Regions from separate parts of the Pseudarthrobacter sp. RHLT1-30-1 genome, predicted to be linked through region 3. Evidence: riboswitches for the same ligand, from Rfam matches in the RefSeq annotation. Region 3 holds a riboswitch; each other region holds the start of a gene.

Region 1 (9,913 bases), on a different contig from region 3:
CAGGGAACGGGCCACCTCGGTGACCACGCCCCTGCCAGCTGCTGCCGGAGCCACGTCGGGCCCCTGATTGCCGTCCACAAAAACAGGCTATCGGGCACCTGCGACAAATACCGGTCCCGGCCATGCGAAAGAATGACCCCATGAGCGTTGCCGGAGAATTCATTGACGAGGCACTCCATCGGGAGTCGTCCTGGAGCCGCGCCGAGGAATCCGAAGCACGGCACGGCAGCGATCACCGCTACTACGGAGCGTCTGTCGGTGCCGTGCGGGGAACGATCCGGGACGCCCTCCGCCGGCACCCGGAACTGACGCACGATGACGTCACAGCGCTGAGCTCCGAGTTGTGGGAGGTGCCCGTCTTCGAACGCCGCCTCGCCGCCGTCGTGCTCCTGCAGTCGAGCGTCGGGCTGCTCACCAACACGGACCTCACCCGGATCGAAGGCTTCGTGCGGAGCGCACGGGTGGGCGTGCTGGTCGATCCGCTCGCCGTCGACGTCATCGGCCCGCTGATTGCCCGGCTCGACGTCGTGGCCCGGGTGCGTGCCGACAGTGTCCTGGACCGGTGGATCCGGGATCCCGACAACTGGCTGCGCCGGGCTGCCCTGCTTTCCCCGCTCCGCGAGCTCCGTACCGGCGCCGGGGACTGGCCCCGGTTCGTGCGCCATGCCCGTCTCGTGCTGAGGGAGTCGCCCCAAACGGAAGCGCCGGCGGGCGACGGCGGCGAGGTTGCCGCCGAAGCGGTCTCCCGGGTGCTCACCGAGCTGGCCAGGCACCGGCCGGAATTGGAATTCTGACCGCCCGGGGAGGAATCGTGATCGTCCCGTTCTGGAAGACTGGCGTTATGAAGGCAGCGTCCGACGGGAAAAGTGCCACGCTCGTGTTCATTCACGGCGGCGGCGTAGGACCCTGGATGTGGGCGGAGCAAATTGCCTACTTCGCTCGTTATTTCACCGTCCTGACCCCTACCCTTCCGGGGCATCATCCGCAGCGCCAAGGCAGGTTTTCCACCCATGTTCAGGCGGCAGCCGCAGTCGCAGAGGAGACCGGCCTTCTGGAACAACCCGGGCCCGTCACCGTCATTGGACATTCCCTCGGCGGTCAAACGGCGATTCAACTGGCGGCGTCCTACCCCGGCCATGTCGAGCGCCTCGTGGTGGTCAGCTCTCTTTTGAGCCCGTGGCGCGGAGCGACGGCGCTCAGCCTGCTCGCCGCGGGGTCCGCACCGCTGTCGAGGAACCGTCGCTTCGCTCACGCCCAGGCGGCGCAACTCGGCATCCCCTCATCGATGTTCGAGGACTACTTCGCCCTGTCCCGGGCCGTGTCCGCCGGAACGCTCAGGCGCTTAATCCTGGCAAATTTCTCGTTCGCCGTTCCTCCTGAGGTCCTGGGATCCTCCCGGCCGGTCCTCCTCATGGCGGGGGACAAGGAGGAACACAGACTCTTACGCGTCATGGAACACTACCAATCGAAATTCCGGAACTGCAGCTTCGAGATCCACCAGCGTGTAGGGCATGGAATGCCTTTCACTCAACCCGGGCGGTTCAACGCCGCCCTTCACGACTGGCTGGACTCCGCCCGGCCGGCCTAGTATTGCCGTCATAACGCCGGCCGCAGCCCTGCCCCTGACAAGCGCTTCCAAGACGAGACGAAGAGCGCGGCCGCGGCCGGTGGTGCAATGAAAGCGGCCATCGTCACCAGCTGGAGTCCGACAATTGAACCGGCGAGACCGAACAGCGCTGTCACGCCGACGCGGAGCAAGGCCCCCCGGGAATGAGCCGTCCGAAAGGCAGCGAGACCGCGAAGCCCATCAGGGTTGCTGCAGCAAGGATGAGCGGCCACTGTGTGGGATGCCCGGCCCCAAGAAATTGAGCGGCCGCCTCCACGACAAGACTCGCGCAACACAGCACTACCGACCACCGCATGATGCCGCCGAAACGCGGGGCGAGCACAATCCCGGCCGCGAGGGTCGCAGGAATGGCCGCCAGCGCGCCGGCGGCCAGACCGAGGTTCATGGCGTGGGTGGAATCGCTAACCATCGGCGCCCAGCTACGCCCGGAGAAGGCAAACACAGCGCAGCCCAGGCCCGCAACCAGCGTCACCAGCGCGGCCGCGCATGCTGCAGCGTCCCTCCGCCGAGTCCAAGCCGCCACCGGCATCAGCGGGGACGGTCGCACTGCTGCCCGGACGGCGTCGCGCCGTGCTGCGGGAGGCTTCGCACTGTCCCATCGCAGAGCGATGACAAGCAGCACGACGGCGCCCAGTGCGCTGGCCAGGGGAGCCATCAGCGTTAGTGCGCCGAGGAGAAGCGCAAAAGGCGCTGCCAGGACTGTACTTTGCACGAGGCGGATGGGCAGGGAGCGCCGCCTGCTCAGCGCCGAGCCGACCGGTGCCACAAGACAGATCGTGCCAGCAATCCACGCGAGAATCAGGAACAGCAGGGTCGACGAACCAAACCAGCTGCGGCCCAGACCCGCATCAGCTTCGTCGAAACCGACCGACCAACTCTTTGCCGTCAGTGCCGCCAAACCACACGCCAGGAAGGCACTAGCCGCAGTGAACGATGCCGCCGGGGCGGAGAGCCGCCCCGCTCGATGCAGGAGCACGACGGCGGAGAGGGCTGCAGCCAGCGGGCCGATGAAGACGGCCAACAAGAGCCGAACCAGGCCGGCTCCGGGGAGCATCATCGCGTTGGTCAACAAGAGCGCGGTGGAAACACTGAACGCGGTCACGGCTGCCGCTGCGAAACCCGCGGACCAGCGATCGATCATCGCTTGCCGGGGCGGGGCTCCACCACGGCGTAGGCCCTTTCATCGAAGAACTCCCAACCGGTGACGACCATAAAGCCCAGGGCATCCACCCGGTCGTTCAGGACATGGACGTCGAAGCCGCCGTCGCGGGGTTCGGCGTCCCACGTGGACACGTGAACTTCCCCGGTGTCGAGCACCAGCAGTTCGGTATTGACGTTGAAGTCCTCCGGCGGCTGAATGCTCAGCTGGCAGATGGCAACACAGTGCCTGGGCACGTCGGGGCTGTTCATTGTCTGGCCTCCGTTTCGGCGGAACGGTGATGGCATCATCCTATGCCTGGGGACCCGTCGACGAAGGGCATTCCTGGCCCGCCAGCGCCCGCATGTGATACCTCGATGTGACTTGTCGTAATCATTCCGTTACCGTTGATGGGTGCCTGTTGTTTCCGAGACAGGTTCTCCCCTGCCGATTGCCTAACTCTGCCGCGGCGTGGGGATAACTCGCAGCAACGTCCGGCAGAGACGGGGAAACCAATTTTGACCCGCTGTTCTCCAGGGGTCTTGGGGTGAAGCCGCACGGCCCGCTATGTCGGGCCCGCGTGCGGCCGGGTGCCTCCCATCCGAATCCGACAGCTCACCTCGCAGGCATTGGGAGAGGCTTTTTCAATGACTTTTAGCAATACCCGTGCGCCCAAACACGCCGCCCTACGCAACAACCGCCGCACCGCCGGCACCGTCGGCCGCCAGGCCGCAGTCCTCGTCGCCGCTTCCGGAATGGTGCTTAGCGGCGCCATGGCCGCCAACGCCGCCGAGGCGCCGGCCCAGCGCGACTCTGCACCCGCAACGTCCGTTGACGTGCAGGGCCAGGTCTCCGCGCCGGTGCTGGCCGACTCGGCCGTCCAGATCACGTTCGAACGCCCGGCCGTTGAGACGTCGCCTGCTCCCGTGGTGGAGGCACCCAAGCCCGTAGCCGCTCCGAAGGCGGCAGCTGCTGTTGCCGCTCCGAAGGCACCGGCAGCAGCTGTGGCCCCCGCGGCCGCTAAAGCAACCGTCAAGGTCCAGGCAGCCCCGGCCCCCGCCGCGGCTCCGGCAGCCGGTGGAGTCAACGCCACGCTGCTGGCCGTGGCCTACGGCCAGATCGGCATCACGCAGGACTGCACCGCGATGGTCGAGAAGGCCCTGAACGCGGCCGGCATCCCGGTCGGTGACATCGGCCCGCAGGCTTTCCTGAAATACGGCTCGGTCGTCGCCACGCCCCAGCCCGGCGACATCATCGTCCAGTCCGGCCACGTTGCCATCTACGCCGGCAACGGCCAGGCCATCAGCGGCGGCATGAACGGCGTCAACGCCACCATGACGCACCCGCTTTCCTGGCTGACCGCCACCGGCCCGGTGACGTTCGTCCGCGCAGGCTAGCACCACCAGCGCCTAGCACCACCCAGCGCACAGTCGGCCGGTCGATCAGTTGCCTTGGGGGCAGCGGATCACCGGCCGTCTGCGTCGCCGGACTCCGACTCTAGTGCGTAGCGAAGCAGCACCACACCGTTGCCAAACGTACGGCTCGCCAGCAGACGGAGCGGCGTCATCGCATCCGTTTCCGGAAAAAGGGGCTTTCCCCGACCGATGAGGACCGGGTGCACATAGATCCGGTACTCGTCGATCAGACCTAGCCGCCTGAAAGCCGCTGCGAGTTCGGCGCCACCGAGTGCGAGGTCACCGCCAGGCTGTTCCTTGAGCCGCACCACGTCCTCGGCGACGACCTCGTGCACCACGTCGGTGTTCCAGTCCGCCGTGGCCAGGGTCCGGGAATAGACGATCTTGGGCTTGTCCCGCCAGATCCCCGCGAACTCAACCTCCGCAGGAGCGCTCGAAGGGTCCTCGTCCGCTGTCGGCCAGTAGTCGGCCATCAGCTCATAGGTGACGCGGCCGTCCAGGAAGGCGCCCATGGTCCGCAGCTCATCGTTGAAGTGGGTGTGCAGTTCGTCATCGACCCGGTGCCAGCTCAGATCGTGCTGCGGACCTTCGAAATAGCCGTCCAGGGATACTTGCATCATAAAGATGACCTTGCGCATGCGGGCTCCTTTGCCGGGCTGCCGGGGTTCCAGCGTACGACGCGGACCGCGGCAGTGGGAGGGCGCCCGACGCCAGGCGGTACGTCTCGCCGCACAACGGCTTTGGCGGTTTTGGGGGCCCGCGGGCCCGCCGCCCCCGGGGGCCGGAAGGCAAATCCGGGATCACTTGGGCGCGGCCGCTTGCGCTAGGCTGAGCCCGGGGCAGAATAAGGAAATCTGAAGCCGCGCCGCGGTTCTGAATCAAGCGCGGTCCCTAGGTCAAGAAGGACAAGCATGCCAGCGAACCAGCCTGCGACGTCAGCCGACGTTGCGCTTCCGTCGATGCTGCGGCAATAGGCCGGATGGATTCCTGGGGTCCCGGCCGACACTACAGCAGCGGCCGTCATACAGCTGAATTCAACCGGAGTCCCTTGCGGGGCCTGCCGGGTTTTCCGGGCGGGATTAGACCGAAGTTCCTGATCGCGCTCGTCACAGTCCTCGGCCTGGTCTCGGCCGCGGGCGTCTACGCCACCGTCCGGGACGGCGTTCCACGCGATGCCGGTGTTGCGCCGGCGACGTCGGCATCCGCGCCAGCGAATGCCGGACCGGCCGACCCGCTGTCCGCCACCGGCGCGACACCCTCCGCGGTAGCCACCGCCACACCGCCGGCCCCGACACCCGCCGTCGCTCCGTCCGACCCGACCATCAGTGCGCTACTCGACGCGGAGATCGACGGCGTCATCAAGGCCAACAGCGCCTACCGGCTGGGCGTGGCCCTGATCGACATGCGCGACGGGGACGTGCACGAGTACGGGGTGAAGACGAAGTTTGTGGCCGCCAGTACGGGCAAGATTCTCGCCGCTGCCGCCTACTACCATCTGGTGGAAACCGGCAAGGCCTCGCTGACGTCCCGGATGGGGCCGTCCACCGCCGGCCAACAGATCCGGCAGATGGTCCAGCAGAGCAACAACGAGTCGTGGGCGTTGATCCTTGCCGCCGTCGGACAGAAGGGCCTGACCGAATACGCCGCCGACCTCGGCATCCCCTATGACCGCACGGTGAACGGCCTGACTCCCGCCGAGATGGGGCGGACCCTGTCCGAGCTGTACAGCGGCCGGCTCCTCAACGCCACCAACACCGCCCAGTTGCTGTCCTATATGCAGCAGACCAATTACGAACTGCTGATCCCGGCCGCCACGCCCCCAGAGGTCAGCGTCTTCCACAAATATGGGCTGCTCGAGGGTTACCTGCATGACGCAAGCGTCCTGGTCCAGGGCGACCGGGCCTACGTGTTTGTGGTCTACACGCTGGGCGTGGGACCGTCGGATATGGCGGCCCGAACCCGCGTCATCCACCAGCTCACCGAAACCGTCACCGCCAGACTCTTCTAGCCGGCCGTTCCCCAAATGGTCACAAAACCGTACGCTGGTGAGCGGAGGTGTAGGCCATGAAAGCAACCCAGGGAGACCGCATCATTATCCGTGGCACCACGGTCGAGTCATCGGACCGTCACGGGGAAATCCTCGAGGTCAAGGGTGCCGACGGCGCCCCGCCGTATCACGTCAGGTTCGACGACGGCCACGAGACAATTCTGTTCCCCGGCGGCGATTTCGTCGTCGAACACAGCAAGAGCGCCGAGACCCGCTAGAAGCTCGACGAACTGCCGGAGCCGGAGAAGCTGCCGCCGCTGCTGCCGTAGCCGGTGGTGCCGCCACCGCCGCCGCCTCCCCGGGCACTGCTCACGCTGCTGACGCTGCTGTTTAGGCCGGAGTTGAAGGTCGGCACGGAGAAGAAGTAGTACGCGGGGTAGACGGTGCCCAGGATGCTGGGCTCGTATGTGCGCCCGTACTTGGCTTTGCTTCCGGCCTGCGCGCTTTCCATCTCCTGGCGCATCAAGGAGGCTTCCTTTTCGTTTTTGGCGAAGCTCTCGATGACCGTATCGGCGTGGTTCTTGAGCAGCTCGGACAGCTGGGTTCGGGCATCCCGAAGCCGGTCCAGGGCGGTCTCCGGCGTGATCGAGCCGTCCGCGAGTTCCGTGGTCCACTGTTCGATGTCGCGATGGCTTTGGTCCCGGAAGGAGCGCAGGGCCGCCGCGGTCGCGGAGTCCCCCTCGGCATTGCGCTTGCTGAGCATTTGTTCGATCGCGGCCAGGTCGGCCCGGAACGGGGCCAGCTGCCGGTCCCAGGCGGGAGCCCAGGCGGAGCCCCGGTTGAGCAGGGCATTGGTGTCGGCAATGACGTCGTCGAGGGCGTCCAGCTCTGTGGCGGCCTCCGCGTAGCTCCTGATCAGCCTCATGTTCACCCGCTTGCTGAGTTCCTTGGGCGACAGGGCATGGACCCGGTTGGCGAGGGCCGTGGCCTTGTTGTACTTCGCCAGGAATGTCCGGTGCTTCTCCAGCACGGTACTGCCATAGCGCGAGGCGTCCGGGATGGTGCTGGCGTTGAGCTCGGTGACCTCGAGATCCATGCTCACGTTGGAGTAGCTGACGTCGCCGCGGGCCAATTCCTTGCGGCTGCTGACTCTGGTCCGCCAGCGGACGATCAGCCAGCCTGCGGCGCCTGCGATGGCGGCACCCGCTGCGCTGAAGGCAGGGACGAGGAAGGCCGCGGACCGGTACCAGGGCTGGTTGATCAGTTCCGCGCCGCGTTGGATCCCGGCGATGGTGCCGTCCGTCCATTGGGCGTCCCGCAGCAGTTCCTTGGCGGCGTTCTGGATGTCCTCGCGCTGTTCCAGCGAGACCTTCCGGTCCTCACCCATATACGTCCCGACGTGCCGGCCCAGCGGGTCCAGAGCGAAAATGAACAGCCCGTCCGCCCACTTCTGCCCGTCCCCGCTGATCCACTCCGGATGCTCGGCCCGGGCGAAACGGAGGACCTCCTCGTTCAGATTGTCCGCGGCCGAGCCGTTGTAGGTGTACACAGCCACCTTCGTGGGCTGGTAAAACTCAAGCGACTGCACTGCCGGCCGAAGGGTTTTTTGGTCCAACACCCCGGCCCGGTCCTCCACCACGATGTCGACCGGCGCGGCGGCAACGGCTGCCGGCCCCGAACCCAGCAGCCCGATCAACATCAGGACGAGGAGGCCTACGACTTTCCGCACAATTCCCATTTCCTGAGCCTAATGCCTCCCGGTCGGAGCCGGCGCGAGCGCACCGATCCGCGCACCTGTTTCGGTTAGGCTGGCCACAAACGACGGGGAAGGGGAGCGACAGTGACCGAGGATCCTCAACGGCCCGGGCAGCCATGACTGCCGCAAGCCCGGTGGACGACATGAGCGGTGTGGCCGGTTTTGCCGCGCGGGCCGTCGACGCCCTGGGCGAATGGGGCGTGGGACTCTTCACCCTGGCGGAAACGGTGTTCCCGCCCATACCCAGCGAGGTCATTCTTCCCCTAGCCGGTTTCCTGACGAGGCAGGGGACCATGAACCTGGTCCTTGTCCTGGTCACCAGCACGCTGGGCGCCTACCTTGGCGCGATGCTGCTCTACTGGCTCGGGGCGCGGCTCGGCCTCGAGCGGTCGATCCGCTGGCTGTCTAGGCTTCCATTGATGGACCGCGAAGACTTTGAAAAGGCCGCCGGCTGGTTCAGCCGCCACGGCCGGTCGGCTGTCTTTTTCGGCAGGCTGCTGCCGGGCGTGCGCAGCCTGATCTCGTTACCCGCCGGCGCCCAAAGGATGAACCTGGGAACGTTCAGCGCATTCACACTGGCGGGCAGCGGCATCTGGAACGGGCTGCTGATCAGCCTGGGCGCACTGCTCGGGACACAGTACCGGCTGATCGACGAATACTCCCGCTTCCTCAACTTCGCCGTCTATGGCGCCCTGGCCGTTGTCGCGGCCTCGCTGATCATCAGAGGCGTCCGACGGCGGCGAAACAGCAGGTCAGGGGCGGATGAGGTCTAAAGACATCGTGACGGCGGCCCCGGTCTGCCACATACTGACGACATGAGTCCAGAGTCAGAGCCCGCGCCGAACGAACCACAGCCGAACGAACCACGGCCGGCCGCTTCAGAGACACCCGCGACCCAGCCGTCCGCGACCCGGCCGTCCGCGGCGTCGGACGCTGAACCAGCCGCTGAAACATCCGCACCGCGTCGGCCGGACCGAACCCTGCTCGCCATCCTCGCCGCCATCGCGGTCCTGGTGATCGTTGCCCTGATTGTCGTGTTCACCCGCGGCGAGCCAGCGCCGTTGGATGAGGCCACCCCCGCCGGGGTAGTCCAGCGGTATTCTGCCGCCGTGATTGCCGGCGACGAGGCGGCTGCGAGGGCCTACCTCTCGGATGCCGCCACAGCAGGCTGCATCAAAGCGATGCCGGGGATGGGAACGGACAACCTCCGCGTCACGCTCGTCTCGACGACCGAGCGGGCGGCGTCCGCGGACGTCAGGGTGCTGATCACCGTCTCCCAGGACGGTGGGCCGTTTGGAAGCTCCGAGTATCAGATGGAGGATTCCTTTGATCTGGTCAAGGCCGGGGACAAGTGGCTGATTGAAAGAGCCCCCTGGCAACTGACGGTGTGCCAGCCCACGGTGGTGAAGTGATGAGTATCGACTCCGTCGTGGGTTCGGCGCAGCGGACGGTCCGCCGCCTGATCACTTATCTGTTGCTCTTCGCGCTCGTTATCGTGGCCGCCATCGGACTGAGCGGGCTGCTGGAACGACTGCTGGTGGCGGGCACCGAACTGGCCTCGGGGGACGTGGCCGGGCTGGCGCGCTCGCTGGCGTTCGCGCTGATCGGCGGGCCGCTCGCTGCGCTGCTCTGGTGGGTGGTCTGGCGGCGCCTGGGTGAGGAAACAGAACGGGCGTCGGTGGGCTGGGGCCTGTACCTGACCGGTGCCTACGTGCTCTCCCTGATCCTGGCGGTAAGCAACCTGCTGAGCACCCTGAACACGCTGATCGGCGGCCAGTCGTTGCAGTGGCGCTCCTCGCTGGCCACAGGGCTGGTGTGGGCTGTCGTGTGGGTCTGGCACCGGTGGATGGGGCGGCATCCCCGCAAGCGGCCCCTGGATCTGGCCGAGGTCCCAACAGTTCTCGGCAGCTACATCGGCCTGGTGATGGGAGTCAGCGGTGCTATCACCGCGCTGTCCATCCTGCTCGACGTTGCACTCCGGGGGGAATTG
Region 2 (9,913 bases), on a different contig from region 3:
CTGGACCGGGTCTGGGACTACGACTTCGGCGGGCAGGCAAACATCGTGGAGCTCTACATCTCCTACCTCCGCAAGAAGGTGGATGCCAACTACCCGCCCATGATCCACACCGTGCGCGGCGCTGGCTATGTCCTGAAGCCGGCGGACTGATTCGTGCCCGAACGCTTCGGCGAGATTCGTCCCTCCGGGTTCACTTGGCGCAACCCCTCCACCTGGCACCTGCGCACCCGGCTGGTCCTGGTCGCCATGGCCCTGCTCGTGGCGATCTGCGGTGCTGTCGGCGTCGTCAGTTATGCCTCGATGGACCTCTTCCTGACCAGACAGCTCGACAAGCAGTTGCAGCAGGCAGAGGATCGTGCCCGCGATTCTGGCCGCGCCGGCGGCCGCACAGATCCCCTTGAGGCGCGGGGCCAGGGAATCGGCACGCTGAATGCGCGGATCGATGAAGATTCAGTCCGCAGCGCAGGGTTCCTGGGCGAGGACGCCACCCGTAAGTCCCTCACCAACGAAGACGACGAAGTTCTCCTTGGACTCAGCCCCCGCAGCGAGCCGGTGGACCGGACCCTTTCCGCGGGAGCCTACCGGCTGGTTGCGGCCGAATCACCAAACGGCGACGTGATTGTCACCGGGCTGCCGCTCGCAGAAAAACAAAACACGCTGGCCTCCCTGGTCTGGACCATGGTGCTTGTTTCAGCAGGCGGCCTGGTCGTGATCGGCCTGGCCGGCACGGCACTGATCCGCCGGACCATGAAGCCACTGGACCAGCTGTCCGAGGTTGCGACGCAGGTGTCCCGGCTGCCGCTCGACGCAGGCGAGGTGGGACTGGCTATGCGGGTTCCGGCGTCCGCGGCGCATCCCGGAACCGAGGTGGGCAGCGTCGGCCATGCCCTGAACCTGATGCTGGACAACGTCTCCAACGCGCTGGAGGCACGGCAGAACAGCGAGATGAAAGTCCGCCAGTTCGTGGCGGACGCCTCGCATGAGCTGCGCACACCCTTGACCGCCATCCGCGGCTACACCGAGCTGATGCGGATGACCGAACATTTCACGCCCGACGGCGAGAAGTCCCTCGCCCGGGTGCAAAGCCAGTCCGAACGGATGACCACCCTGGTGGAGGACCTGCTCCTGCTCGCGCGGCTGGATGAGGGCCAGCCGCTCAAGCTCAGCGACGTGGACCTCACCCAGCTGGCCATCGAGACGGTAAGTGATGAGAAGGTCATGGCCCCTGACCGGATCTGGCACCTGGAGCTCCCGGAGGAGCCCGTGGTGGTCCGGGGCGACGCGACCCAGCTGCACCAGGTGCTGGCCAACCTGCTCTCCAACGCGCGGAAGCACACCGGGCCAGGCACGACGGTCGTGACCGGCGTGAAGCTCACCCAGGACGGGAGCGCCGTCGTGACGGTGACAGACAACGGCCCCGGAATCGCTCCCGAATTTGTGGACCGCGTGTTCGCGCGTTTCACTCGCGCGGACGCCTCCCGGAAGAATCCAGTGCCTGCTGCGTCGCCGGCGCACGGGCGGCGGCCCCTTCCGCGCCCTCCCCTTCACCCGCCGCGCCTGCCTGCTGCTTCCGGCGCCGCTGCCACGGTCACCAGCGCATCCGCCGAAGGAACCAGCGGGCTGGGCTTGTCCATCGTGCAGTCAATCATTGCTGCCCATGGCGGGACCGTAAGCGTCGCATCCCGCCCGGGGCGGACTGAATTCACCGTGCGGCTGCCGGCAACTCCCCTGACGACCGAGGCCAACCGGCCGCTGGAAGCGCAAGACGCCACGCCGCCGTCGTGACCTCCGTTATGCAAATGTGACTTAGCCGGCCAAGTCCTGTACGGTTTTTAGGTGCGGCCATCACTAAGGCCGCACATCCGGACGCACGCCAAGCTCTGCCGCCTCCCGGATTCCGCTGGACCAGGCAGAGGCGGGGAACCCAGAGTTCCCGGGCATTTGCATCTTGCGCCCTTGGGGTGAAGCCGACACGTGAAATTCCGTGCGGCCGGGTGACCTCACCCGAACCCGACAGCTAACTCCGCAGGCGTTGAGAGGCGATCATGACCGACTTCAACGCACAATCGCGCCCTGACGGCGCCGAGAACACCACCCGCTCCAAGCCAACGCGCCACCGCGCCGAACCAGCCACGCCCGCTTCGGGCCTGGCCCGGATCGCCGGCCGCGTCGGCTCCACCGGCCGCCGCGCGGCGGTTGTAGTGGCCGCCTGCGCGGTACTCGTGGGGGCCGGCGCCGCAGGCCAGGCGGCTGAAACCGGCGCCCGCAACGCCAGCACGGGCAATCTCACGCAACCAGCCGCGACGGCGGATCCGTTGACGCACCTCGATTTTGAACGCGTCCGGGTCGACAACCAGGCCGTAGTCCCGACCGGAACCGCCGCCCCGGCAGCCGAGGCGAAGGCGGCCGAAGCGCCCGCCCCGGCAGCCGCGCCAGCCGCTGCCCCGGCACCGGCAGCCGCTCCGGCTCCGGCTCCGGCTCCGGCTCCGGAGCCCGCACCGGCACCTGCCCCGGTTGCCGTCAATGACCCTGCCGGCGCGCAGGCTTACGCGGCCGGCCAGCTGGGGTCCTACGGCTGGGCCGCCGGCCAGATGCCCTGCCTGATGAAGCTCTGGACCAAGGAGTCGGACTGGGAAACGACCGCGACCAACTCGAGCAGCGGTGCCTACGGCGTGGTCCAGTCCCTGCCGGCCGAGAAGATGGCCAGCGCCGGCGCGGACTACCGGACCAACTACCGCACGCAGATCAACTGGGGTTTGCAGTACGTGAAGGATCGCTACGGCTCGCCGTGTGGCGCCCTGAACTTCCACTACGCCAATAACTGGTACTAAGCAGCGTTGCTGCGAAACAACGCTGCTGATCAGCCGCCCGGGCGGTTGGGAATATACTGCACTGCCCACTTATTGCCGTCGGGATCGGCGAAATAGACGAAGTGCCCCCAATCCTGGACGTCGATGTCGCTGACCTCCACACCATTGTCCTTGAGCTGCTGATGGGCCGCCCCGATGTCGCTGACCACCAGCTGCAGGCTGGGGGCGGTACCCGGCGGCGCCTCATTGAGGCCCTCGCCGATGGCGATCGAGCAGGCTGAGCCGGGCGGGGTCAACTGGACGAAGCGGATGCCGTCCATCGGCCGCTCGTCGTAGTCGGCGTGGAAGCCCACCTTGTTGACGTAGAAATCCTTGGCGCGGTCCACATCGGACACCGGGACAAAGACGAGTTCAAGTTTCCAGTCCATGGGGCTCAGGCTAGTCCCGGAGGGTCTCTCCGGGATAGGAAAATCTCAATGGAATCCGCCCACGCGGGCAGCTTCGCAGCGCGCGGGTGGCTTAGCCGGCCACGCCGTAGAGGCGGTCGCCGGCGTCGCCCAGGCCCGGGACGATGTAGGACTTTTCGTTGAGCTTCTCATCGATCGAGGCGAGCACAATCGTCACGTTCGCGTCGGCGAGCTCTTCCTCCAGCTTCGCCAGACCCTCCGGGGCCGCGAGCAGGCAGATGCAGGTGACGTCGGAGGCACCGCGCTTGAAGAGGAACTTGATGGCCTCGCGCAGCGTACCGCCGGTGGCGAGCATGGGGTCCAGGACGAAAATCTGACGGTCGGTGAGGTCCTCGGGGAGGCGCTCCGCGTAGGTGATGATGTCCAGCGTCTCTTCATCGCGGGCCATCCCCAGGAAGCCGACTTCGGCCGTGGGGACCAGCTTGGTCATGCCCTCGAGCATGCCGAGTCCGGCGCGCAGGATGGGGACGACCAATGGCGTGGGCTTAGTGAACGCCGTGCCGATGGTGGTGCTGACCGGGGTCTCGATGGTCACCGGTTCGGTGCGGACTTCGCGGGTTGCCTCGTACGCCAGGAGCGTGACGAGTTCCTCGGTGAGCTGGCGGAAAACCGGCGACGGGGTGTTCTTGTCCCGCAGAACGGTGAGCTTATGGGCGACCAGCGGGTGGTCCACAACGAGAGTGCGCATGGGTCAAAACTATCACCCAACGGATGGTGCGCCGCCCGTGGGACCGCGGGCGCCGACGTCGTTCGTTTCCTATTGATGACTCCTGCCGGCGGCGCCGTCTGTCAGGTGGGCCGAGTTGTCAAAAGTCGGCGCGGGTCCGGCGTGCTCGCGGTGCCGCAGGGCGTGGAAGAGCCGGTGGGCCATGATCACGATTCCGACCCAGGCCAGCCCGAGCACCCAGCCGATGATCACATCGGTCATCCAGTGGTGGCCCAGGTAGACCCGGCTCATGCCCATGGCGAAGATGAAGGCCGCCCCCGCCGCGATCAGGCCGACCCGGGCCAGGGTGCCTTCAATCTGCAGACAGGCGAGGTAGACGACAAGTGCGATGACAACCGTGGTGTTGAGGGTGTGGCCGCTTGGGAACGACGGCGAGTCTTCGTAGGGCGGGACGGCGTCGGCGTGGTCGGGACGGGTCCGGCCGATCAGCTTCTTGCCCACGGATGTCGCGGTCACCGAGACGGCGGCGGCGCCTCCGATCAGGATCAGCGGCCGCCAGGTCCGGCTGGTCCAGATCAGCCACGCGGTCAGGAGACTGCCCAGGATGGGCATCCCAATCCCGCCCCCGATGTTGGTGAACCCGGTGATAAACGCGTCCAGGCCGGGGCTGCGGAGCTGTTCCATGAACCCCAGGGTGGGCTTGTCCAGGTTGGCCAGGCCGGCCTCGTCCACGACGTTGTCATAGACCTCGGCGCTCAGCAGTGCCAGGACCAGCACCACCACGCCGCCGATGAGCATCGTGGCCCACAGCGCCGCGTACGGCACCACCCATTTCCCCCAACGGTGCGTTATCCAGCCCACTGTCCCGTTGTTCACGATCTCTCCCGAATGTTGGTGCCGGCCGCTTGGCTGCACAGCTTGCTTAGCATCGAAACTATCATTGAGCCATGACCTCCCCCGAGCCCCGCCATGCCGAATGGATGGGCCTTGCCCTCATCGAGGCCCGTGCCGCGCTGGCCACGGCCGACGTGCCGATCGGCGCCGTCGTTATCGGTCCGGACGGGACCGTGCTGGGCAGCGGACGCAACGAACGCGAAGCACTTGGGGACCCGACGGCGCACGCTGAGATGGTGGCCATCCGCGAGGCGGCCGTCCGGCTGCAGGAACGGAGTGCGCAGGGCGGAATGGCCGGTGACGGTTGGCGTCTGGAGGACTGCACGCTGGTGGTGACGCTGGAGCCCTGCGCCATGTGCGCCGGGGCCGTGGTGCTGGCCCGGATCCCCCGGGTCGTGTTCGGCGCCTGGGACGAAAAGGCCGGCGCCGCCGGATCCGTGTTCGACATCCTCCGCGAGCGCCGCCTCAACCACTGGGTGGAAGTGTATGGCGGGATCCGCGAGCACGAGTGCGCGGAGCTGCTGCGGGACTTCTTCGCCGGACACCGTGGCTCCTGAACCCTGGCCATCGCGAGTTCCGGTCCCGGCCGTGCTACCGGCCGGCCGCGGAGGCTGCTGCCGACGCTGCTGCCGACGCCGCCAGGGCGTCGGTCCGCTGTTGCCGGGTGGCGGGCGAGTCGAGGCTGAAGGCGCGGAAGTCTCCGAGGTCCTCGCGGATCCACGCCTCGACTTCGGCGATCCGGCGGGTCACGGCGGCTGTGGGGCCGTGGAAAACCCAGGGCACGATCAGTTCCTGGCCGGGATCGTACTGCCACAGCCCGATAATCCGGCCCCGGTCGAAGATGGGATGGTCCGGGAGGTCCGCCTGCAGCGCCAGCGAGCCGATGGCCTTGGTGTGCTGGTCTTCGTCGGCCAGCAGGTCCGCGGCGTTCCGCCGCAGCAGCGCGAGTGAGTCCGTGCCGGCCAGCAGTTGGATCTGTTCATCCGCCGGTTCCTGGAACGTGGCGAGCCCTTCGACGTCGTCGGGCAGCATCCACAGGATGTCCCCGGCGGCGGTGGCAACCTCCAACGCGCCGACCGCAGCCAGCGCCGCTTTGCTCTGGGCCACGGTGAAGGCGGTAAACCACTGGGACTGTTTGAAGGTCGCGCCGCCAGTCCAGCCCAGGTAGCGGCGGATCAGCTCTGCGCGGGTTTCCTCGTCGTCCAGCGGGCTCGGCGGCAGGTTCCAGAGCTCGTAGGCATAGCGCTGCAGGTCCAGGCGCCCATTGACCGGGACCCTGCGGATCCGGCCTTGGGCCTGCAGGATGCCCAAGGCGGTGGGAAGGGTGGTAGTTGCGCCCTTCTTCTTGCCTTCCTCGCCGAGGTTCCGCACAGAGTCGCCGAGTTCCTCCTTGAGCTGCCTTGGGTCCAGCGGGACGCCGGCCTCGCCGAGGGTGTGCAGCACCTGCTCCTCCAACAACGTGATCTCGCCCCGGTCCACGCCCAGCCGGCCGACCACCTTGAAGGTGGCTTCGGCGGAGTCCCGACCGAGCTGCAGCGCCCAGGCGAAGTCGTCGCGGCCGAGGACGTAGGTGCAGCCGCGCGCCGTCGGGAGTTCCAGGATCCGGTGCGCCAGCACGTCGGCGTCCACTTGGTCGCGGCGGATGCCGGCGCGGGCGAAGAGCGTGAGGTAGGGGTTGGCGCCGCCAACGGAGCGCGCCCAGCCTGCCCGGGCCAAGACCTGCTCCGAGGTGCAGCCGGCCAGTGAACCGTCCAGGCCCTGTTTGTGCCAGGCCCAGGCGCGGAGCCGCTCCGGGGTGAGGGTCCGGGCCGGCGGGGTGTTCACGGTCCGGGTCTGCGTGGTCAGGGGCTGGGGCGTCATGGGGTCATTGTCCACCCGGCGGCCCGGCAGGGGAATCTTCTGCGGGAGGCATTTCCGGCGCGGCAGCCGGCGGCGGGACCGCCGGGCATTACCCGTTCAGGGCTTCCAGCACGGCCCGGGCGGTGGCGTCCCAGCCGGTAAGACGGCCCCTTGCGTCTGTCGCAGCGGCCCGCCAGCGGGTGCGGACCCCGGGATCGTCCAGCCAGCGCCGCAGTACTTCGGCGAGCGGAGCCGGGTCCTCCTCGAGGGCGACGGCGGTACCCGGCAGGGTGACAGGGGTCCCCGGCGGAGTGGCTCCGGGAGACGCCGGAGCGGGAGGTGTGGCCGCTGGCGGCGCAGGATGCGCCGGCTCCGGGGCGCCGGCAGCGAGCGCTTCGACGGCGCCGGTGCCTGCCCTGACGATCACGGGAACGCCCCGCGCAATCGACTCCGTGACCACGAGCCCGAAAGTCTCGGCTTGCGAGATGAGCACACTGAGGTCGGCCGCTGCCCATTCCGCCTCAAGCGCCGCGCCGCGCAGCTCCCCCGGGATCCGGAGCCTGTCCTGCAGTCCCAGCCGCTTGGCCCGGTCGCGGACCAGGGCGGCGTAACCCGGATCCGCAGTGTCCGAACCGACCAGGGAAGCGGTCCACGGCAGATCCAGCAGGGCTGACAGCGCCGCCAGCAGCAGCAGCTGGTCCTTGTTGGGCAGCAGGGCGGCCAGGGCAAGGAAATGCGGCGGCTCGGACCCGGAGGCCAGTGCGGCGGGGTCGGTGCCAGGCAGGGCGACCCGCAGACCGTCCATCCCGTGCCGGGCCCGGATCCGGTCCGCAGCCGAGCCGCTGGTACAGATCACCCCGGCGGCCGCCCGCAGGGCCCGGCGTTCCAGGCTGGTTTCCTCCTGTCCGGAGTCGTCCAGCGGCATGTGAAGCAGGATCCAGGCGGGACGTCCGATAGCCGCGGCGGCCGCGAGTTGCTCCGGAGCCCCGCAGCCGAGCAGCCCGTCAACGAGGGTGACGGTGCGGCGGGGGCGGGTGCCGCGGCCGTCGTGGGAATCCCCGTTGGCATTGCTGGCATTTTTATCGTCGCCGTCGCTAAAGTCGTCGGCATTGCCGTCGGCGCCGTCGCCGCAAAGAAGGGCGCCCAGCCGCTGCCTGTCCTCCGCGCTGCCCACCGGCCAGTCGCCGTCGAGCGGGCAAATCTCCACCTCCACTCCCAGGAGGGCAAGCTCACGGGCGAGGGCTGCGTTGTAGACGTTGCCGCCCGAGTTGTGGCGCACGTTGCCGGGCACCACGAGTCGGACGCGGAGGCCGTCCGGCTGCACCCTGTTCCCGGCTGGCACCAGAGTCCTAGCTGGCCTCAAAGTCGAGCGAGTAGCTGGCCCAGGCGTCGGGTGTTTCGCGCAGCGTGACGTCCAGCCCGGCCAGTTCGCGTCCGTCAGCACCGGGGCGGATTCTGGCGGCCACGGCGTCGGCGACATACTGGGCCAGCGCCTCGGTGGTGCTGAGCCGGCCCGCGAAGTCCGGGTGCTCGTCGAGGTTCTTGAAGTTCAGGCCTTCGAGGATCGAATCCAGCACCTCGCCGGCGTCGCCGATGTCCAGGACGATCGAGTCCTCGTTCAGGGTTCGGCGGCGGAAGGTCACCTCCGTCACGAAGGTGGCTCCGTGCATCCCCTGGGCCGGGCCGAAGGCGGGGCGCGGAAGGCTGTGGGCGATCATGAAATTGCGGCGGACGGTCAGGCTGAACACGGCTTTACCTCGTGGCTTCTGTAGGGGCTGGTTCGGTCGCGGGGGCTTTCCGGCCAGGGTTGTCAGGGACAGGGTATTCAATGACGTGACAGAGCGCCTCAAGGGTCCCGTCGGAGAGCCGCTGGACGACGTCGGGCACATCCTCGAACGCCGACGAGCCGGTGAGGAACACGTCGTAGCCGGGATCACCCAACAGGGAGACGGCGAGCCGCAGCCGGTCGGCGTTGGTGCGGCGGTGCCGGCGCGAGCGGGCCACCACGCCGACCTGGCTGGCCCGGATCGACAGCCGGCGCGCGTGGAAGTCTTCCCCGAGCGGCACGGTCACCTTCCGGTCGGCGTACCAGGACATTTCGATCACCTCACCGTCGTCTCCGGCGAGTTGCAGGGCGCGCTCCAGACCGGACTCCGAGGCGGAGCAGTGGATTACGAGGTCGCAGTCCGGCAGGGCGTCGTCGGGGTGGCTGAATTCGACGCCGAGCGTTTCGGCGAAGGCCCGCTTGGCCGGGTCGACGTCGACCAGCTGCAGCCGTCCGAGCGGAAAGGTACTCAGGAGCTTGGCCACCATGCCGCCGACGAGACCGGCGCCGATCACGGTGACGCGGTCGCCGAGCCGGGGCCCGGCCTCCCAGATGCCGTTGATCGCGGTCTCCACGGTGCCGGTCAGTACGGCGCGGCGGGCGGGAACGACGTCCGGAACCACGGTGAGGGACGCCACCGGGACGACGTAGCGGTCCTGGTGCGGGTACAGGCAAAACACTGTCTTGCCCAGCCAGTCGGCCGGGCCGTCCTCGACGACGCCGACAGAGAGGTAGCCGAACTTCACTGGCGAAGGAAAGGTGCCCTCCTGGTTCGGGGCGGCCATTTCCTCGGCCACGCATTCCGGGACGCGGGCGTTGTGCACCACCAGCTCGGTACCCTTGCTGATGCCGGAGTAGAGGCTGCGGACCAGCGCCTCGCCCGGGCCGGGGACAGGCAGGCCTTCGCGCCGGAGTTCCCCCTTCTCGGGGCCGACGGTCCAATATGCGGTGGCTGTGCTGTGCTGTGCTGGTTGCTTGTCCAAGTTAGTCATCTTGCTGACGAATCTAGTCCGTTTTGGGGTTGGGCGCATTGCTCCGGTACCCTATACAGGTTGGTGACGTGTCCGAGCGGCCGAAGGTGCAACACTCGAAATGTTGTTTGGTGAAAGCCAACGTGGGTTCAAATCCCACCGTCACCGCCAAGCGGCAAGACCCCTGCTTCCCTTATAAACACAAGGGAAGCAGGGGTCTTTGCTTTGCTCCGTAATGCGTCCCGCACTAGCCTGCCGGGTCCTGGAAGTTGGACAGTTTGGTTGCCTCACGAATGCAGGCTGGCGGCCACCCCGCCGTCGGGACGGCCGCCAGTTTTAGTGCGGTGTGGGTGCTAGTGCTCGGCGTCTGCCGCAGCAGCCTTCTTGGCGTTCTTCTCGGCGTCCTTCTCGGCGCGCAGAGCCTCAGTCTCGTGCTGTTC
Region 3 (9,913 bases):
CTCCTCTACGGCGAGCACGTCCTCCCGGTGCCGGACGGGGAATTCGAGGGCCTGCGGCGACCCGTCGAGGACATATTTGTGCACCTTGCGGCGCTGTGTGAGGCGGCCCATCAGGTTTTCCTAACCAACATAACTCCATCATGGCAAGCACTGGGCCGGGTGGCCAGCGCGCGTTTCAGGCCGGGCATTACCCCAGCAGTTCGCTCCAGTCCACCGGGCCGGGGGTGCCGGCGGGCTTCCGGGCGGTCCGCTTGGGGGCGGGCTTGTCCTTCGCCGGGACGGGTGCCGGGAGGGCGGCACGCCAGGGAAGGGCGAAGGCAGGGACGAGTTCGCCCAGCTGCACTCCATGCGGCGGGACCACCAGGACGCCGTCGGCTGCGGCCAGTCCGCGCATCATCCCCGGGCCGGTGTGCTGCGCCGGAGAGGCCATGCCGTAGAGGAGCCGGAACGGCATGAGCCGGGTCCTGCCCGGGTCGGGTTCGATCATGGAGCCGCAGGGAAGCTCGGTGACGGGCGTCGGGGTCCGGTGCCCCAGCGCCGCAAGCAGCGGGGCCCCAATGGTTGACAGGGCCATCATGGCCGCGAGGGGGTTCCCGGGAAGCCCGATAATGAACCTGCCGTCCGGCAGTTCAGCCAGCACGGCCGGATGGCCCGGCCGCATGGCGATGCCGTCGATGAGCAGGCGTCCGCCGAGCTCCGCGACCGAACGGCGCAGGTGGTCGGTGCCGGACCTGCCGGTGCCGCCCGTGGTGATGACGACGTCGGCGGGCAGCAGCTCCGCGGCCGAGGGACCGGCCGGCTGCGCGGCTGGAGCCGCGCCGTTTTCCGCCGCGGGGTCGGTGTCCTCGAGGGCGGTGAGCCATTCGGCGTAGCTGTCGCCGATTTTCGTTTCGCCGGTGCAGATTCCGCCGAGCATCTCCACGACGCCTGCGAGCTGGGGGCCGAAAGTGTCGCGCACCTCCCCCGGCTGCGGGATCCCCGCCGAGACCACCTCCGAGCCGGTGAACACCAGCCGGACCAGGGCTTTGCCCAGCACCGGGAGGGCGTCGTGACCGCCAACGGCAGCGAGCGCGAGGTGGGCGGGGTTGAGGAGGGCGCCAGCCTTGATCAGCACTTCGCCGGCGGCGGCTTCCTCCGCGGCTTTGCGGATGTGTTCGCCGTTCCGCGGCTCACCGGGTTTGGCGCCGCCGCCGAGGCGAAGGACTGGCAGCCCGTCCTCGTCGCTGGCGATCGTGCCGCTCTCGCTGCGCAGCACGGCCTTCGCCCCGGGAGGGATCAGTCCGCCAGTGACGATCGGACTGGCCTGGTGGGGTGCCAGCCGCTGGCCGGGTTCCGCGAGGATCCAGGGTCCGCTGCCGTTGACGGCCCAGCCGTCCATGGCGGAGGAGGCGTAGTGCGGCAGGTCCACCAGTGCTTCCACATCGGCGGCAAGTGTCCGGCCCAGGGCCTCCCGGAGGGCAACGGGTGCGGCGGGGATCGGAGTCGCGCAGCCGAAGGCGAGCTGCCAGGCTTCCTGCCAGGTGTGGGCAAGGGGCCGATGCGGCGCCTCCGTCTGGGGCACCTCGCTGGCCGCGTCGCTAATGAGCCCCGCGGAACTCTCGTCTTGGTGCCCGGCGGGCGCGGCGGCAGGCGCGGCGGCGGGCGCGGCGGCGGGGCTGGTGTCGGGGGTGTTCGTTGCAGGCTCGTCCCCGGCGGCAGCTGGGCTGCCGTGAGGGGGTGCAGGTGTCATGCCCCCGAGGCTTCGCTGGCCGCGTAGTCCGTGGCGAGTTTGCGGGCTACGCCCATCGCGGCCTGCATGGAGACGGAATCCGTGGCCTGCCCGGAGCCGGAGGCCAAACCGGCCGCGAATCCGGCGATAAACGTCGTCAACGGTGCGGCCGGGCGCACCACGGAGTGAGCTGCCACTCCGGCGAGGGCCAGGACCTCGTTCACGTCAACCTCGACGTCTTCCAGTTCCAGGGCCTGAAGCAGGGCACGGCACCAGTCTTCGAGTGTTTCATCCTGGCTTTTCACCGTTTGCCTCCAAAGTTGAGTTCAGCTGGGGTCCCCGGGCCGGATGCCATGGTCTCGGCTGCCCCGTGCAGGACTGTCGCGTTCGGGACGGTCGTGTTCAGGACGGTCGCTGCCATGCCGGTCCGGCGGGCGGGTAACCCCTAATGCGGAGGCATCGTCCCAAGTGTCCACATCATCCGTGGACCCTTCGGGGACGCTTACTTCCCGCACCTCCAGCCTAGCAAGAAGCGCGAATACCGAGGCATTTTCGAGGGCACCGCGCCGGGCTGCATCGGCCGCGCGCCGTTGTAGCACAGCTGTGCGATATAAGCCCATGAGAGGTTGCCGGTGTCCATCACGAGACACTGCCATGAGCCCGTCGTGCACCTCCGCTTCGGCGGCCGCGCCGAGCAACGCCCGGATGGCGGCGCCCGCCCCGGGCATGTCGCAGGCAAGGACGAGGGTGAAGGGCGCGGCGGAAGGGTGGCGCGGGTCGTGGGCGCGGTTCCGTTCCAGGGCGGCGAGTCCTGCCGCGATGGCGGCGGCAGGCCCGGCAAAGGGCGGATCCTCCCGGCATCTGACCACACCGTCCGGCAGGGTGCCGGGGTCGGGCCCGACGACGGCGACCGCCGCCGCCCCGCGGGCGGCCCGAAGGGCGAGCTCAAGGAGGGTGGCGCCGTCGTGCATCAGGCCCGACTTGGGCACCCCGCCCAGCCGGGATGACCTCCCCCCGGCGAGGATGACAGCATCAAATTCCACCCGCCCAGCCTAGCGCGGCCCTGCAGACTGCCACTCCGGCCGGACCGGATCCCCGGACCGGCCGAGATCGGACCGGACCGCCGGACCGGATCAGGCAGCAGATTCCGGCAGCAGGAAAGGGTCCCAGGCCGGCGTCGGCTTCTCCAGTTCCTTGATCTGCCAGGTTGTCCCGCGGGGCGGCGCCGGGCTGAAGCCCAACTTCCAGCCCATTTCACCCGGCGTGTGGTCCCCTTTGGCATTGTTGCAGCGCAGGCAGGCCGCGACGAGGTTCTCCCAGGAATCCGCACCACCCCTGGATTTGGGTTGGACATGATCAATGGTGTGCGCCGCCTTCCCGCAGTACGCGCAACGGTGTCCGTCCCGGCGAAGCACGCCGCGGCGGCTGACAGCCGTTATGTTGTTGTACCGGGGCCTGATGTAGCGATTCAGCAGAATCACCGAGGGCCGGCCAAGGACGTCCTGGGGCCCGACGACAGGAGTGTCGCCTTCCGCCACGACGCTGGCCTTTCCGGTCAGCACCAGCACGAGTGCCCGGCGGAAAGTGACAACCGCCAGCGGTTCATATCCAGCATTTAGAACGAGAGTGCGCATCCGCATACCTCTTCACGGCCGCACCCGCCAGGGGCACGAGGGCCGGCTGCCCTCTGCTTGGTCGGGCTATGGACAAAACAAGAGTAAACACGGAGGTGCCGATTTACCGAATATTTTTCCCGCGCCGCGACCGCAGCCCTCGAAAGTTCACCCGGCGGCAATGCAAAAGGACCCCCGCCAAACGGCGGGGGTCCCTCGGGTTTGCTGCTGTGGTCTTAGGCGCCGACGCGGATGAAGACCGGGCCGGAGCCGACGTTGACGGACTGCAGGGACGTGGTCCCGCCGTTCCAGCCGCCGTGGACGGCCATGCCGTTGCCGACGTAGACAGCGATGTGGGCCATGCCCGAGCCGCCGTTCTGGTAGTACGCGAGGTCGCCGGAGCGTGCCTCGGCGGCGCTCACGGTGCGGCCGAGGGACAGGTAACCTGCCGGCCAGCCGTGGTAGTTGATGCCGGCAGCAGCCAGCGCGTTGGTAACGAGGGCGGTGCAGTCCTGGCCAATACCGAGCTGGGCGTAGGCAGCGGCGGCGATCGTGGCGCCCATGCCGCTGGCGACGGCGGGTGCCTTGGTGCTGGCAGTTGAGGCGGCCGCCAGGGTGGCGCCACCGACCTTGGTGCCGGAGGTCTTGGCAGCGGGTGCTTCCTCGACCTTGACGACGGGCTTGGGGGCCTCGACGACGGGGGCCGGGGAGGTGGTGACGGCCGGCTTCTCGTAGGAGATGGCGATCGTGGAGGCAGCCGAGATGGTCGCCGGGGAAGCAGCCTGAACCTCAAGGGTGGAAGCGGAGGTGGCTTCGCGCTGGACATTGGCCTCAGCAGCGTTGGCTGCGATACCGCTGGTCAGGACGAGGCCGGAGGCAGCAACGATGACGGCTGCCTGGCGACCCATGCCGCCGGCGTTGTCGCCGACAGCTTTGGCAATGACGGCCAGCGAGTTGGTCTTGGTGACCTCGGCGCGGTGCCGTGCGTTTGCACGAGTAGTCATTAAGTTCTCTCTTTCGTGATCCTGGGTCCGCGCTTTTTGGGCGCGGTCTGAGGACGCTCCGGCATCTTGGGGGTACGCCGGATCGCCCCGAAATGGGTTACTTAGCGAAGGGTGTACTGCGAAGACGCGCCAAAAGCGGGAACTGCTTGCAGGTGCATGGCCTGCGGGCCGGACTCAGCAGAAATTGAGTCGGCGGTATGGAATCCGTTCCGGGCACCGGCAAGGGCGACACGGCGGTTGGATTCCAGCGGGCTCGTAAGAGCCGCGCGAGCGCGGTTAAGCGCAGCATTGTGGCGTGAAGACACGAAAGTAGCCTCTCCCAATGCCTGCGAGGTGAGCTGTCGGATTCGGATGGGAGTCACCCGGCCGCGCTGCTTCCTGGGAAGCATTGCGACTTAACCCCAAGGTCTTCTTGCGAAGACCAAAATTGGTTCCCCCGCCCCTGCCAGACGATGTCATGCGAACGGACCTTGAGCGGTGGCAGAGCTAGGCAATCCACTCAAGAGCGCCAACTTCGGAAAAGTTGGCGTAGCTCAAACGGTACAGCAGTTGGGAGGCAATGTCACATTCAGATCACGGCGTGTCACAAGAATGCGAGAGCGTCCCATCAGCTCTTAGAGCCAGCCGGTCGGATCGACGACTTCGCCGTTGACCATGACTTCAAAGTGCAGGTGGCAGCCGGTGGAGGCGCCAGTGGTGCCGCTCATTGCCACGACATCGCCGCGGGAGACCTGCTGGCCCACCTTGACGGTGGCTGACGACAGGTGGTTGTAGGTGGTCTCCAGGCCGTTGCCGTGGTCGATCACCACCCGGTTTCCGCCGCCATAGGGATGCCATCCGGTGAACGTCACGGTGCCGCTGGCGGCCGCAAGGACGGCGCTGCCGCACTGGGCGGCATAGTCCTGGCCGCGGTGGAATTCCCCGGAGCCGCCGGTAATGGGGCTGACGCGGTAACCGAAGGGTGACGCGGTTATCAGCTGGGCGAGGGGCGCCCCGAGGCTGCCCGCGGAGGCTGCACGGGTGATCGAGCCGGCGGACTGCGCGCTCAGCAACTGCTTGAGCTTTCCGTCCGGGTCACCCTGGGTGGTGACGGCGCTGCGGCTGAAGTCAATCTTGGCGTCGTCGGCCGTGATGTCCGGCTGGACCGCGGCGGAGATGGAACCGGCGGCGGAGGTGTCCGTGGCCATGACCGGGCCCGTCGCAGGGACGGCGACAGTGAGGACCAGTCCCGTGGCGGCCAGGGCGAGGCCGGCCTTTTGCCCCACGCCGCTGGCGGCCGCGAAGTCAGTTACCTGCCGGAACGGGCTGCGGCGGTCCCGGCGTGCGTCGCGGTGCGCGTCACGTGGGCGGTCTGCCGGCAAGGCGACGGCCGGACGGGGCTCCGGAGCAGGACCGGTCGCACGACGGCGGCCCCTGGCGGTCTGGGTGGTCAAAAGGTTCCTCTCTGGAGAGCCTGCGAAGTTAGCTGTCGGATTCGGGTCAGAGAGTTCAAAGACCCGGTCCGCCGTGGCAAGAATCCAGGCACAAAGGGACCCGAAGGGTCCATCGGTGGAGGGTACTTGCCGCTGACGGACTTCACCCCAAGGCTGTTGAACAGCCGGAAGTGGTTCCCCCGCCCCTGCCAGAAAGGTGGTTCTGTTACTGATCCGCTGGCAGAGCTCGGCTTCGGATCAGGTAACGCTTTGGTATCGGTACTAGAGACCAACTATAGGCGATGAAGCCATTCAGAGATAAATCCGTTATGGAACCTGTGCGCAACTCAGGGGTGGTCCCCTCAGCGGACAGCTAATACCGGTGAAGCGGCGTTAATCGACGGTAACGAAGACGTGGGCTGCAACCTCGGGCGGCAGCTCCAGCGCGCCTTCGATCTCCGGCACCCGCACCGAGATGTATTCGCCCACCCGCTCCAGCGAAACACTGGCGCCAGGGCGGATGCCTCCCTCGTCCAGTTGGACGAGCAGTTCCGGTTCCACCTGGATGGGCTCCGCGAGCCGGCTCACCCTGATCCGGGAATCCGGCCCGTAGCCTGCCATGGCGTCAAGCAGGTTCACGACGACCGGAGCGTTGGGCTCGGACGCCAGGCCGCCCAGTTCCGCGAGGCCGGGAATCGGGTTGCCGTACGGCGAGACCGTGGGGTGGTTCAGCAGGTCGAAGATCCGCCGCTCCACCCGTTCGCTCATAACGTGCTCCCAGCGGCAGGCTTCCTCATGGACATAGGCCCAGTCGAGGCCGATCACGTCGGCCAGCAGCCGCTCGGCGAGGCGGTGCTTGCGCATCACCCCAATGGCACGTTTCCGGCCGGTTTCGGTCAGTTCAAGGTGCCGGTCGCCGGTAACAACGACCAGGCCGTCGCGCTCCATGCGTCCAACGGTCTGGGAAACGGTCGGGCCGGAGTGGCGCAGCCGCTCGGCGATGCGGGCGCGCAGGGCAACAATGTTTTCTTCTTCAAGTTCGAGAATGGTCCGGAGATACATCTCGGTTGTATCGATCAGGTCCGTCATTCAGCTCAGCTCCTCGAGCGCCGTCCTTGCGTGATTCCCACGGTACCGCCTGCGGCTGGCGCCCTCGCGGGGTCCGCTACGTTCGCAGGCCAGCTTAGCCTATTTTGAATTACTCCGGATAATCTCAATGACCGGACTGTGACGGTCTCTTTTCCCTGCGGCGCCCGGCAGTCAGGCAGAATGAAACGGTGGCTCCGCCGCAGCCATCCTGCCGGGCCGCCCCGAGCCGCACCTCGTACCTGCCGAAAATTGGAGCCACAGTGAGCGACACCAGCATCACGATTCCCGCAAATCTCCTGCCCAAGGACGGCCGGTTCGGCGCCGGACCGTCCAAGGTCCGTCCCGAACAGCTGGCGGCCTTGGCCGCGTCGTCGAAGCTGCTGGGCACGTCCCACCGGCAGGCGCCGGTCAAGAACCTTGTGGGATCGGTCCGGACCGGGCTCAGCGAGTTTTTCCGCGCCCCCGAGGGCTACGAGGTCATCCTGGGTGTCGGCGGGTCCACCGCGTTCTGGGACATCGCGAGCTTCGGCCTGGTCGAGAACAGGGCACAGCACTTGTCCTTCGGCGAGTTTGGCTCAAAGTTTGCCGCCGCCACCAACAAGGCACCGTTCCTCGCGGACTCTTCCATCATCAAGTCCGAGCCCGGCACGCGCCCGGCCGCCCGGGCCGAGGCCGGCGTCGACGTCTACGCCTGGCCGCAGAACGAAACGTCCACGGGCGTGGCTGCTCCGGTCCGGCGCGTGGTGGGTGCCGACGCGGACTCCCTCGTCCTGGTGGATGCCACCTCGGCTGCCGGCGGGCTCGACGTCGACGTCGCTGAAGCGGACGTTTACTACTTCGCCCCGCAGAAGAACTTCGCCTCCGACGGCGGCCTGTGGCTGGGCCTGTTCTCCCCGGCAGCGCTGGAACGCGCGGCGCGGATCAAGGCCGGCGGACGCTGGATCCCGGACTTCCTGGACCTCCAGACGGCGATCGACAACTCACGGCTGAACCAGACCTACAACACGCCGGCACTGGCCACGCTCGTCACCCTGGACGCCCAGGTGCAGTGGCTCAATGCCAGCGGCGGGCTCGACTTCGCCTCGGCACGGACCGCGGATTCGGCCGGCCGCATCTACCGCTGGGCCGAGGCATCGGAATACGCCACGCCGTTCGTCGCGAAGGCTGAAGACCGGTCCAACGTCATCGCCACCATCGACTTCGACGACTCCATCGACGCCGCGGCGATTGCCAAGGTGCTTCGCGCCAACGGCGTCGTGGACACCGAGCCATACCGCAAGCTGGGCCGCAACCAGCTCCGCATTGCGACCTTCGTGGCGATCGAGCCGGACGATGTGTCGGCGCTGCTGGAATGCATCGACTTCGTTGTGGGCGAGCTGAAGAAGTAGCACCGCGCCCGTCCTGGCCCGTCCCGGCGCTGAAGCGTCAGCGGTCGACGGCGTCGTCGGCGTCGTCCGGTTTCTGTCCCCGTCCGGCGCCGTCCGCGTCTGGTCCGGTTCCGTCGGGGCCCCGGGCACCGGCGGATACCACACGGAAGTGCTGCAGCCCGCGGGCGCGGCGGTCGAACCGGATCCGTAACTGCAGGGCCCTGACAATCCACACCAGGCCGATCAGGGCCGCGACCAGGCCGGAGGCCGCCGCGACGCTCAAGGACCAGCGGGGGCCGGCGACGTTGGCGATCCATCCCACGAACGGCGCCCCGATGGGTGTGCCGCCCATAAAGATGGCCATGTACAGCGCCATCACGCGGCCGCGCATCACGGGGTCCGTGGTCGTCTGGACGTAACCGTTGGCGCTCGTCAGCATGGTGATGGCGAAGAGCCCCACCGGAACCAGCGCCACACCGAACCAGAAGTAGCTGGGGGCCAGCGCGGCGATGCCCGAGGTCACACCGAAGGCTCCGGCAGCCCCGAAAATGATCCGCAGCCGGGGCTTTTTTCGCCCGGCGGAGAGCAGTGCCCCGGCGACGGAGCCAATGGCCATGATGGAATTCATCAGACCGAAGGCGCCGGCGTCCAGGCCGAATTCCGTTCCGACCATGGCCGCGATGAAGAGCACGAAGTTCAGTCCGAGGGTGCCCACAATAAAGACGGCGACCAGCACCACCACGATGTCCGGGCGGAACCGCACATACCTCAGCCCCTCGCGGATCCGGCCCTTGCCGGCCGCTGCCCGGGGCAGCTGGCGCAGCGACGCCGTCGGAATCCGCCACAGGCTAAGAAGCAGGGCGACGAAGGTCAGGGTGTTGATCAGGAAGACCCAGCCGGGGCCGACGGCGACCGTGAGGACGCCGGCGACTGCGGGCCCGATCATCCGGGCGACATTGAAGGACGCGCTGTTGAGGGCCACCGCGTTGGGCAGGTAATCGTCGCGGACAAGTTCGGAGACGAACGTCTGGCGCACGGGGGCATCGAGGGCAGACACAACACCGAGCAGCAGGGCGAAGCCGTAGACATGCCACAGCTGCGCCGCCCCGGAAATTACCAGGATGCCCAGGCCCGCGCTGAGCAGCCCCATCGCGGACTGGGTCAGGATGAGCAGCTGTTTGCGGTTGAAGCGGTCGGCCACCAGCCCGGCCACGGGGGCGAGGAAGAGCTGGGGGCCGAGTTGCAGGGCCATGGTGAGGCCCATGGCGCTGGCATCGTGCTCGGTCAGGTGGTCAAAGACCAGCCAGTCCTGGGCGGTGCGCTGCATCCAGGTCCCGATATTGGAAATGACCGCCCCGATGAACCAGATCCGGTAGTTCAGGATATGCAGGGACTTGAAGGTGGACATCATGTCCAGCCCTCACTATTCCGGCCCCCGGATGGTTCCAACCGTTAGTCAGCCTGCCTTGAGGGCAAATCGTCGTCCGGGGCGTCTGCGGAATCCTCACCGTCGTCAGAGTCGTCGTCGTCAACAGCGTCGTCGTCAACATCGTCGGCGTCGTACTCGTCGCCGGCTCCATCGGCATTTCCATCGGCGTCGTCGGAGTCGTCCTCGGGACTGTCCGCGGGATCGGGGGCGCTGTCGGCGGCGGGTTCGCCCGCGTCGGGCAGGGGTGCGGCAGGGGCGGCGTCCGCAAGTTCATCCTCGCCCTGTTCGTCG

What was found. A riboswitch is a leader RNA that binds a small molecule or an ion and turns the genes downstream of it on or off. The one in region 3 is predicted to bind cyclic di-AMP.
Region 1: it holds a riboswitch for cyclic di-AMP, as region 3 does, so the genes downstream of both, AC50YM_RS10365 (hypothetical protein) here and AC50YM_RS17180 (M23 family metallopeptidase) in region 3, are expected to answer to the same signal.
Region 2: it holds a riboswitch for cyclic di-AMP, as region 3 does, so the genes downstream of both, AC50YM_RS00075 (aggregation-promoting factor C-terminal-like domain-containing protein) here and AC50YM_RS17180 (M23 family metallopeptidase) in region 3, are expected to answer to the same signal.

What each region holds. Positions count from the first base shown of each region.
Region 1 covers NZ_JBWZCG010000012.1:2,686-12,598, forward strand. The annotation lists gene AC50YM_RS10345 (DNA alkylation repair protein) at 141-794, shown strand; gene AC50YM_RS10350 (alpha/beta fold hydrolase) at 842-1,588, shown strand; gene AC50YM_RS10355 (hypothetical protein) at 1,740-2,729, opposite strand; gene AC50YM_RS10360 (hypothetical protein) at 2,765-3,037, opposite strand; cyclic di-AMP (ydaO/yuaA leader) riboswitch at 3,239-3,408, shown strand; gene AC50YM_RS10365 (hypothetical protein) at 3,413-4,162, shown strand; gene AC50YM_RS10370 (dihydrofolate reductase family protein) at 4,231-4,818, opposite strand; gene AC50YM_RS10375 (serine hydrolase) at 5,229-6,188, shown strand; gene AC50YM_RS10380 (DUF1918 domain-containing protein) at 6,245-6,445, shown strand; gene AC50YM_RS10385 (DUF5129 domain-containing protein) at 6,442-7,905, opposite strand; gene AC50YM_RS10390 (DedA family protein) at 8,040-8,696, shown strand; gene AC50YM_RS10395 (LpqB family beta-propeller domain-containing protein) at 8,739-9,335, shown strand; gene AC50YM_RS10400 (DUF5671 domain-containing protein) at 9,335-9,913, shown strand, end outside.
Region 2 covers NZ_JBWZCG010000001.1:15,041-24,953, forward strand. The annotation lists gene AC50YM_RS00065 (response regulator transcription factor) at 1-150, shown strand, start outside; gene AC50YM_RS00070 (sensor histidine kinase) at 154-1,785, shown strand; cyclic di-AMP (ydaO/yuaA leader) riboswitch at 1,889-2,047, shown strand; gene AC50YM_RS00075 (aggregation-promoting factor C-terminal-like domain-containing protein) at 2,046-2,831, shown strand; gene AC50YM_RS00080 (VOC family protein) at 2,861-3,238, opposite strand; gene upp (uracil phosphoribosyltransferase) at 3,330-3,965, opposite strand; gene AC50YM_RS00090 (phosphatase PAP2 family protein) at 4,035-4,820, opposite strand; gene AC50YM_RS00095 (nucleoside deaminase) at 4,892-5,395, shown strand; gene AC50YM_RS00100 (DNA glycosylase AlkZ-like family protein) at 5,430-6,698, opposite strand; gene AC50YM_RS00105 (glycosyltransferase) at 6,787-8,019, opposite strand; gene AC50YM_RS00110 (6-pyruvoyl trahydropterin synthase family protein) at 8,027-8,425, opposite strand; gene AC50YM_RS00115 (zinc-dependent alcohol dehydrogenase) at 8,430-9,494, opposite strand; tRNA gene AC50YM_RS00120 (tRNA-Ser) at 9,557-9,644, shown strand; gene AC50YM_RS00125 (type 1 glutamine amidotransferase domain-containing protein) at 9,827-9,913, opposite strand, start outside.
Region 3 covers NZ_JBWZCG010000028.1:19,572-29,484, reverse strand. The annotation lists gene fdhD (formate dehydrogenase accessory sulfurtransferase FdhD) at 1-111, opposite strand, end outside; gene AC50YM_RS17205 (molybdopterin molybdotransferase MoeA) at 188-1,729, opposite strand; gene AC50YM_RS17200 (DUF6457 domain-containing protein) at 1,726-2,013, opposite strand; gene mobA (molybdenum cofactor guanylyltransferase) at 2,035-2,751, opposite strand; gene AC50YM_RS17190 (HNH endonuclease) at 2,842-3,342, opposite strand; gene AC50YM_RS17185 (NlpC/P60 family protein) at 3,558-4,325, opposite strand; cyclic di-AMP (ydaO/yuaA leader) riboswitch at 4,635-4,793, opposite strand; gene AC50YM_RS17180 (M23 family metallopeptidase) at 4,940-5,758, opposite strand; cyclic di-AMP (ydaO/yuaA leader) riboswitch at 5,761-5,970, opposite strand; gene AC50YM_RS17175 (iron-dependent transcriptional repressor DtxR) at 6,131-6,826, opposite strand; gene serC (phosphoserine transaminase) at 7,087-8,214, shown strand; gene AC50YM_RS17165 (MFS transporter) at 8,252-9,601, opposite strand; gene AC50YM_RS17160 (DUF3027 domain-containing protein) at 9,646-9,913, opposite strand, start outside.